DNA from 4 places in the Streptomyces sp. NPDC097640 genome. Region 4 is predicted to be linked to each of the others. Evidence: riboswitches for the same ligand, from Rfam matches in the RefSeq annotation. Region 4 holds a riboswitch; each other region holds the start of a gene.

Region 1 (2,190 bases), on a different contig from region 4:
AGGAGCACCGGGTTCATCAGCGCGCTCGGTTCGACGCGCGCGGCCGCGGCCTGCATGGCCTGGGCGCGGCCGATTTCGGCGCCGTCGCGGGTCACGAAGGAGTTGAGCGACATGTTCTGCGCTTTGAACGGCGCGACGCTGACGCCCTTACGGCTGAGCCATCGGCAGATCCCGGCCGTGACGACGCTCTTGCCCGCGTCCGACGTGGTGCCCGCGACGAGCAGGCCGCCGCCCTGTGCCCCGGTCGCGCCCCCGCCGGGTATGCCGCTCATACGCTGTCCCTCCCCGCGGCCGCAGGCCGCGCCGTCCTGCCAGGTCCCGTTCCGGGTCCGTCCGTCCGCAAGGACCGTGCCCAGCGGGCGAGCGCGCCATGTGGGGCACGGGACGGCCCCAGCGCCGCCCCCACTGCCAGCCGGGCCCCGACGGACACGCCGAGCGCCAGGGCGCCGACGCGCTGCGACAGCCGAACCGCGCGCTCGATGTCGGCGGCCTCCACCGCCCGCCCGCCGGGGTTGAGCACCGGCCGGTGCTCAACGCGGCCGCCGTACGCGAGAGTGCCGCCCAGCCGTACGCCGAGCGCGCCCGCGAACGCGGCCTCCACCGGGCCCGCGTTGGGGCTCGGATGGCGGTGGCCGTCGCGCAGCCAGGCGCGCCGCGCGCCGCGCGGGTCGGGCCCGGCCAGGGTGGCCAGCGTCGCGGTGAGCCGCGCGCCGGGCCAGCCGGCGAGGTCGTCCAGCCGGGCCGCGGCCCAGCCGAACCGCCGGTAGCGCGGCGACTTGTGGCCGACCATCGCGTCCAGGGTGTTGACGGCTCGGAAGCCGACCAGGCCCGGCACCCCGCCGACGGCCCCCCACACCAGCGCGCCCACGACGGCGTCCGAGGTGTTCTCGGCGACCGACTCGACGACCGCGCGCGCGATCTGCCGCTCGTCCAGCGCCTGGGGGTCCCGGCCGCACAGGTGCGGCAGCCGCCGCCGGGCGGCGTCCAGGTCCCCGGTGGCCAGCGCGCCGCCGACGGCGCGCGCCTCCCGGCCCAGCGTGGTCCCGCCGAGCACGGCCCAGGTGGCGGCGGCGGTCAGTACGGTGTGCGCGGCGCGGGAGGGGCCACCCGAGGAGTCGCTGCCCAAGGCCCGTACGGCGTGCACCGAAAGCGCGGCCCCCGCGGCCGCGCCGCCCGCGCACAGCGCGGCGTACAGGGCCCCGGATCCGCGGTGGTCGCGCCACAGCAGCCGCTCGACGGCCAGGGCGGCGCGCCCGAACGCGGCCACGGGGTGGCCGCGGCGCGGATCGCCCGTGGCGAGGTCGCCGAGGAAGCCGAGGGCGGCGCCGCACGCGTACGAGGCGTGATCGGCACCCATCGTCAGTCCGCCGTCGTGCCTCGGCGCGTCGGGGCGTGGAGTTCGGGCCGCGGGCGGGTCGGCGTCGGCGGCATGGCGGTGCCGGGCATGGCGGTATGTCCTCACTCAGGGTCCGCGCCCTGGTTCGACGTGACCGGCGGTGAGAGTCTCCTGGCTCCCGGATCCGCGCTTCTCCCGGTCTTCCAGCCTCCGTACGGAGGCCGTGACTTGTGCGGGCTATGGGAGAGCGCTCCCCGGTGACAGTGGCGGGACCGCGCCGGATTCTCACCGGCTTCCTCTCCTGCCGCCGTTTGGCTCGGGAAGTCCACCATGGGCCGCGAATGGCCGTCAACTCGCGAATGCCCCGGGATGCGCGAGTGTGCCGAGGCCCACACGCGCCGCACACGCCACGGCCGCCGGGCGGGTCCGCGCTGGTCGGCGCGGCCCGGCCCGGCGGCCGCGGCTACTGCTGGAACACGGCCGAGCCGTGCGGGTTCAGGCCGTCAGGCCACGATCAGATTGATGCCGTACGCCACCGTCGCCGCGCACAGCGCGAAGCAGGCGTACGCGGCGGCGCGCGCGGGGCCGACGCCGACGCCGGCACCCGCCGGGGCCGCGGCGGTGTCCTGGCCCGCCTCGGCCTGCTGGGGCTTGCGGGAGGCGCCGAGGATGCCGAGGGTGAAGACGCCCACGAAGCCGACGGTCACCACGAGGCTGACGCCGAAGACCTGGCCGAGAGCCGCCCAGTCGATGCTCATCGCGTTACTTCCTTAGCTGGTGCTGCCGGTGGCGGCGGAGGCGCCGGCCGGGGTGGCGGAGGGGGAGGAGGCGTGCGCGGGGGCGACCGGCCCGGC
Region 2 (2,190 bases), on a different contig from region 4:
TGGTGCGGGGCAGCCCCTTGAGCTTGTCCACGGCCCCGGTCAGCAGGTCGTAACGCTCCTCGAGGAACCGCCTGGGCGTGCAGCCGTCCACCGCGTGGGGCAGTGCGTCCGGCTCCAGGACGACCGTGGCGGCCCGGTCACCGATGCCCCTGACCGCCTTGTCCAGCCAGGCGCGATACGCGTTGCCGTCGGCGGCGCCGCCCTTCGAGTACTGGCCGCAGTCGCGGTGCGGGATGTTGTAGAAGACCAGCAGCGCGTCACGCTCCTCCGACACGGCGGCCTCGGTGAACCCCCGCGCCTGGCCCTCCGGGTCGTCCACCCCCAGCCACTCCGCGACCGGCTGCGCGGCGATCTTCTGTATCAGCTTCGCCTCGACGGTCTCCCCCTTCCTGCGGTACGCGGCGACCTGCCGGGCCGCGGCGCCGTCCGGGTTCACCCAATACGGCACGACATTCCTGGGCCGCTGTGCGGGCCTCGCCGCCGCGATCGCCTCCTCCTCGCGATCGGAACGCCCGGAACCCGACGAGCCGAAGCAGCCGGAGAGCGTCACGAGCGACAGCAGCGCCCCCACCGCCGCCCCGGCACGGACAGCCCCTCGCCGACGGCCGGTGTAACTCCCGTACATCCACTCCCCCTTGGGTGCACGCTCCGGGGGACACCCCTCAGGCCCCCGGTAGGACAAGACCGGTCGAAACCATGCTTACACACCACACCGGCCCTCACGGGGTTATCCACAGCCCTTTGCGTGAATTCGCCCGTACGGCGCGAAGCGGCCCCTCCGGGCCCGGTTGACAGGTACCCGTCCGCCTGGGACTCTCCGATGCGACAAGTCAACACAACGAGACGACGGCGTACAGGAACCCGGTGCGAATCCGGGACGGTCCCGCCACTGTGACCAGGAGTCGGCGCGCGCGAACGGCGCCGCACTTCCCGGGAGTCAGGAACTGGCCGTCGTTCTCCTTCCTGCTGAGGGGCGTGGAAACCCCACTAGGAGGCAACAGCGGATGTCCCTGCACACGGCACGGCACACCGACCCCGCGGCCGTCTCGGCCGCCACCGCCCGCACCCGCGACTGGCTGATCGCGGCCGGCGCGGTCATCCTCGCTCTCATCGCCCTGTACGCGGTCTTCATCGACAACGGCTCGCTGATCTCGGCGACGGGCGACTATCTGCACGAGTTCTCGCACGACGGCCGGCACCTCTTCGGTGCCCCCTGCCACTGAGGGGTCCGGCACCCCATGGCAGACGGTCACGTTCCCGTACTCCCCCTGCTCCGGCGGGGCCTGGCGGCGGGCGCCCTCGCGGGCCTCGCCACCGGGCTGTTCTCCCTGCTGCTGGCCGAGCCCCTGATGGACCGTGCCATCCGGCTGGAGGAGAAACGCCAGGAGGGCGAGCACTCGCACGCCGCCGCGGCCGCGGCGGTCACCCACCACGAGGAGCTGTTCTCCCGCGGCACCCAGCACTTCGGCCTCGTCGTCACCGCCGTGGTCGTCGGGCTGGCGCTCGGCGTCTTCTTCGCGGTCGCGCACGCGCTCGTCCACCGCGGATCCGACGCCTCCGCACGCCCCTGGCCCCGCGCGCTCACCCTCGCCGCGGCGGGCTTCGCCGGCCTCTCGCTCCTGCCAGGCCTGCGCTACCCGGCCAACCCGCCGGGCGTCGGCGACGCGGGCACGGTCGGCGACCGCCAGGCAATGTGGATCGCCGCGGTGGCGATCGGCGTGCTCGGCATGGTGCTCGCCCGGCTGGTGCACGTCCGGCTGACGGCGGCGGGCCGTGGTCCCGCCGTGGCCCAGACGGCGGTCGCCGCGACCGTCGTCGCGGTGCTCCTCGCCCTGTTCGCCCTCCCCGACAACCCCGACCCGGTCCCCGTCGAGTCCACGCTCCTCTGGGACTTCCGGATGCTCTCGTTCGCCTCGCACGCGGTGATGTGGGCGGTCCTCGGCGCCACGTTCGGCGCCCTCGGCCTCCGCGCCCTGCGCGAGCGCGGCACGACGACGCACCGGCCGGACCCGGTCCCGACCGCGGCGTAACCCTCGGGCCCGGTGGGCGGGCTTCCCCGCCCACCGGCTCCCGCCTACCGGCTCCCCGTCAGATACGCCGACACCACCACCGTTCCGCCGCCCGCCCCGCCGCCCGCGAGCAGCCGCAGCTCCGCGCGGCCCCCGGCCCGCGCCGCGTACACCCGCCGCG
Region 3 (2,190 bases), on a different contig from region 4:
CCCACAGGTCGACCAGCGCGGGCGCGTCGACCGGCGAGAACAGCGACCAGTCGGCGTCGGCCTCCACCCGGCGCATGAACTCGTCCGGGATCCAGTGCGCGATGTTGAGGTTGTGGGTGCGGCGGGCCTCTTCGCCCGTGTTGTCCCGGAGCTCCAGGAACTCCTCGATGTCCGCGTGCCAGGTCTCCAGGTACACACAGGCCGCGCCCTTGCGCCGGCCGCCCTGGTTGACGGCGGCGACGGAGGCGTCGAGGGTGCGCAGGAACGGCACGATGCCGTTGGAGTGGCCGTTGGTGCCGCGGATCAGCGAACCGCGGGCGCGGATGCGCGAGTAGGACAGGCCGATGCCGCCCGCGTGCTTGGAGAGCCGCGCGACCTGGTGGTAGCGGTTGTAGATCGAGTCCAGCTCGTCCAGCGGCGAGTCCAGCAGATAGCAGGACGACATCTGCGGGTGGCGGGTGCCGGAGTTGAACAGCGTGGGGGAGCTGGGCAGGTAGGACAGCGTGCTGGTGAGCCGGTACAGCTCGGCGACGTCGTCCAGCGCCCGCTCCGAGTGGTCCTCGGCCAGCCCGCAGGCCACCCGCAGCAGGAAGTGCTGCGGGGTCTCGATCACCTGGCGGGTGATCGGGTGGCGGAGCAGATAGCGGCTGTGGAGGGTGCGCAGCCCGAAGTAGCCGAAGCGGTCGTCGGCGCCGTCGGCCAGCGCCCGCTCGACCAGCGCGTCCAGGCGGGCGGCGTGGGCGGTCACGAACTCGGCCGTGCCGTCCGCGATCAGGCCCTCGCGGTGGCCCACGGCCACCGAGGCGGAGAAGGAGACCGCGCCCTGCCCGGCCGCCTCCTCCGCGATGGCGAGGGTCAGCAGCCGCGCGGCGAGCTTCGAGTACTCGGGTTCTTCGGCGATCAGACCGGCCGCCGCCTCGGTCGCGAGGGTGCGCAACTCCGCCTCGTCCGAGCCGGGATGGCGGCCGCGCAGGGCGGCGGCCGCGACCTTGCCGGGGTCGGTGGCGGACAGGTCGGCGGTGAGCTCCGTCAGGGTCCGCAGCAGGGCGGTCCCGGGCGCGTCGTCCGCTGCCTGAGTAGCCGCTGCCTCTGAAACCGGATCGGCTGGCGCGATGGTCACTGAAGTGTTCTCCCTCGCTCGGCTGGGGGCCGGGCGGGTGGTACGCGATGGGCGCGTGCGGGCATGCCGAAACCGCCAAGGGCATACCGCACAGCGTCCATCGGCCCAACCCGCGGGGCCCGGACGTATGAGACGGCTGTCGGCAGGTCCTCGGACTCGCGGGTACGCAAAAGCGTACGCGTACACCGTTGCGGGACAGTTCCGGATTCGCACCGGATTCCCCTGCGGCGACAGCGAGCATGAGCATACATCTTGTGGTGGCGAGCGCACGCGCCCCCACATGTTGTGTCGCGAGGTGGAGTGTTTCGTACGAATGTGCTATTCAGTGCCGGACTTGGCGCGGTCTTGGCGCGCACTTGGCACGGGCCTGACGCAGGCCCGGGACGGGCCTGACGCGGGCCCTGGGGCATGCCCCGAGGCGGCCCGGCAGAGGCCGGCAGGGGGCCGGTACGGCCCCGGCGCGGCCCTGGTGCGGGTCCGGCACGGACGGTCGGGCGCGAGCCCGGCAGGGGCCCGGCAAGGGCCTGCGCCGGGCCCGGCGCGGCGCCGGGTCGCTTTTAAGCGGGCGCCGTTGCCCGCCACTCCGCGAGGGTACGGGCCAGCCTGGCCCGGTAGTCCGCGTAGCCGCGCTCGTATGCCTCGGCGCGCTCCGCGTCGGGTACGACAGTACGCGAATCGGCTCGCCATTGTGCCGCGTCCACCGGGTCGCCCAACGCGCGCCAGGCGACCGCGACCGCGCCGCGCGCCCCCACCTCGGGCTCGTCCGGGATCCGCACCGGCCGCCCCAGGACGTCCGCGAACAGCTGGGTCCAGGCGGCGGACCGGGTACCGCCCCCGCAGGCCGCGAGCGTCGCACTCAGCCCCGCGGCCTCCAGGCAGTGGCGTGCGGCGTACGCCACGGCCTCGCAGGCGGCCCGGACGGCGTCCGCGCGGGTCGTGGCGAGGGTCAGGCCGTCCAACCGGCCCCGCGCGGCGGGCTCCACGAACGGGGCGCGCTCGCCCGCGTCCGACAGGAAGGGCAGCGCGGTCACCCCGCGCGCCCCCGGCGGGCTGTCGGCGAGCAGCGTCTC
Region 4 (2,190 bases):
TTCTCGTTCTGGAGCCACTGGAGGGGCTTGGCCGCGGTCGCGCTGTGCTCCCCGGCGGCCAGGGCGACTATCGCGTCCGCCGTGCCGCCGAAGTCGGGCTGGTCCTCGGCACCGGGCATCGCGGACAGCAAGTGGCTGCCGTGCCCGGCCATGGTGTCCGCCAGATACGCGGCGGCGGCCCGCGCGGCCTCGGTCACCCGGGCCGGCTTGGCGCTCCCGCTCTTGTCGCTCTTGTCGTCCTTGCCGCCCGAGCCGCAGTCCAAGGGCTCCGGGGCCTTGCCGGCGTCCTTGCCCGCGGGCTCGAAGACCCAGCCCTTGCCCTCGGTGGCCAGCGCGGCGGCCGTCGTCGCCAGGTCGTTCGCGACCGGCTTGCCCTTGTCCGCCGTATACGCGAACGCCCCGCGCTGCCCCTCCTTGGCGTCACACCCCAGCTGGAGGCCGAGCAGCACGTCGTACGGCGTCCGGCCGTCCTTGGCCGACTTCACCTGCTTCGGGTCCTGGCCCGCGGCGGCGAAGGCGCCGACGGCGGCGGAGGTGGAGTTGGCGTCGCTCGGGCTGCCCGGGCTCATGCCCCAGCCGCCGTCGTCGTTCTGGTTCTTCTTCAGCCAGCCGACGCCCTTCTCGACCGCGGCGCTGCGCCCACCGACCGCGGCCAGCGCCTGTACCGCCGCCGCTGTCGCGTCGGTGAACTCGCCCTTCTTCGGGTCGCACGCGGCGGAGGCGTCGGCCCGGTACGCGGCGAAGCCGCCGTCCTCGCACTGCTGGCCGGCCAGCCAGTCGATGGCCGATCTCGCCGGGGTCACCCCGACCGCGTCCTGCGCCAGCAGCGCGAGCGACTGCCGCCACACCCCGTCGAACTTCGGGTCCTTGGCGCCGTACAGCCCCTTGGGCAGCGCCGCCGAGCCGGACGGCTTGGGGGAGGGCTTGGCGTCGGCGAACGCGGCGGGGGCGGCGGCCGTGCACAGGGCGGCCAGGGCGGCCAGAGCCGTGGCGCTGCGGCGTACGTTCATGGCGACGGTGCCTCTCGGTCGGGGGTCTCGGCGGTGGCTGGGCAGCGGTACGCGGCCGCGCACGGCCAACCACCCCGCACGCCGAGGGACGTGCGAACGCGATGACACCGGGCTCAGCTCCGCATACCTCGACGGTGCCGCCGCCGGGCGGGCCGGCGGCGGGAGCCTGCGGTGCGCCCGACCAGGTGTCCCGGCTCGTACGCCCTGCGGCACACAGCCCGTACTCACGGTTGCGGGTCAGCGCCGGAATCTCACCGGCTTCCCCCGATCGGACGCGGATGAAGTTTTCACGCATACCTTATCCGGCGCCCACGGGGGCCGGACCACGGCGGTCGGGCCCTTGGGGGTGGGCTGGGGAGCGGGCGAGGGGGCGGGCGAGGGAGCGGGCGACGGGGCGGGCGCATACTCCTCCCATGGATCTGGACATCCGGTTCCGCTTCGGGCTGACGCCGTTGGCCGAGGTGCGGCCGTGGGGGCGGGGCGACCGCCCGGTGCTGCACTGGTTCGGGCTGACCGACGGCTGGTACGTGATCGACCTCGGCGAGCACGAGCTGCTGCGCTACTCCGAGCGCACGGTGCGGCGGCTGCGGGGCGGCGAGGGCGGCGGAGGCGCCGGCCCGGCGCATCCGTATGCGGACTACTACGTGGTCCGGCTCTGGGAGGACCTGCTCGCGCTGCTGCCGGCTGCGCTTGAGCCGGTACCTGAGGACCTGGCCGACTTCGTGGCCCGCGACTCCTCCGGCTGGCACTGGGAGGACACCCCGGAGGCCGAGGCCGCTGCGCAGTGGCACGGCGGCCGCACCCTGAACACGGGGTATCTGCGCGTCGCGCCCGACATCCGCTGCTGGCGGACCGTCGCCGGGGCAGACGACGTCATGCATGTCAGCTGGACGCATCAGCCGGATCCCGAGGACGAGATCGACTTCGCCGCGCCGGCCACGGGCCGGGTGACCCTGCCGACCAGCGCCTTTGTGGCCGCCGTCGGCGAGCTCGACCGTGCGCTGCTGGAGGCGATGGAACGGCGGATCGGCGAGCTGGCGGCTGCGGGGCCGCCGCCGGGCGTCGAGCTGGACCTGGAGCAGCTGCGCCGTGAGCACCGGGACCGCGCGGGGTGGCTGGCGCGGGCGCGGGAGTACGAGTACGCCACCGACTGGGCCGCCGTACGGGCGGGCGCGGCGGC

The links. Region 4 has a riboswitch for cobalamin ahead of ABTY62_RS22850 (SCO2321 family membrane protein). Riboswitches for the same ligand answer to the same signal wherever they lie in the genome.
Region 1: it holds a riboswitch for cobalamin, as region 4 does, so the genes downstream of both, ABTY62_RS45980 (cobalamin biosynthesis protein) here and ABTY62_RS22850 (SCO2321 family membrane protein) in region 4, are expected to answer to the same signal.
Region 2: it holds a riboswitch for cobalamin, as region 4 does, so the genes downstream of both, ABTY62_RS39830 (CbtB domain-containing protein) here and ABTY62_RS22850 (SCO2321 family membrane protein) in region 4, are expected to answer to the same signal.
Region 3: it holds a riboswitch for cobalamin, as region 4 does, so the genes downstream of both, ABTY62_RS14765 (ribonucleoside-diphosphate reductase subunit alpha) here and ABTY62_RS22850 (SCO2321 family membrane protein) in region 4, are expected to answer to the same signal.

The regions. Positions count from the first base shown of each region.
Region 1 is NZ_JBEOSB010000052.1:8,732-10,921, forward strand. Features, by position in the region: gene ABTY62_RS45975 (cobyric acid synthase) at 1-272, opposite strand, end outside; gene ABTY62_RS45980 (cobalamin biosynthesis protein) at 269-1,357, opposite strand; cobalamin riboswitch at 1,482-1,681, opposite strand; gene ABTY62_RS45985 (hypothetical protein) at 1,840-2,094, opposite strand; gene ABTY62_RS45990 (inorganic phosphate transporter) at 2,107-2,190, opposite strand, start outside.
Region 2 is NZ_JBEOSB010000035.1:56,637-58,826, reverse strand. Features, by position in the region: gene ABTY62_RS39835 (glycoside hydrolase family 6 protein) at 1-625, opposite strand, end outside; cobalamin riboswitch at 831-967, shown strand; gene ABTY62_RS39830 (CbtB domain-containing protein) at 1,005-1,223, shown strand; gene ABTY62_RS39825 (CbtA family protein) at 1,239-2,030, shown strand; gene ABTY62_RS39820 (sortase domain-containing protein) at 2,075-2,190, opposite strand, start outside.
Region 3 is NZ_JBEOSB010000008.1:202,234-204,423, forward strand. Features, by position in the region: gene ABTY62_RS14765 (ribonucleoside-diphosphate reductase subunit alpha) at 1-1,120, opposite strand, end outside; cobalamin riboswitch at 1,245-1,367, opposite strand; gene ABTY62_RS14770 (FGGY family carbohydrate kinase) at 1,678-2,190, opposite strand, start outside.
Region 4 is NZ_JBEOSB010000014.1:86,021-88,210, reverse strand. Features, by position in the region: gene ABTY62_RS22850 (SCO2321 family membrane protein) at 1-1,010, opposite strand, end outside; cobalamin riboswitch at 1,173-1,298, opposite strand; gene ABTY62_RS22845 (DUF5984 family protein) at 1,424-2,190, shown strand, end outside.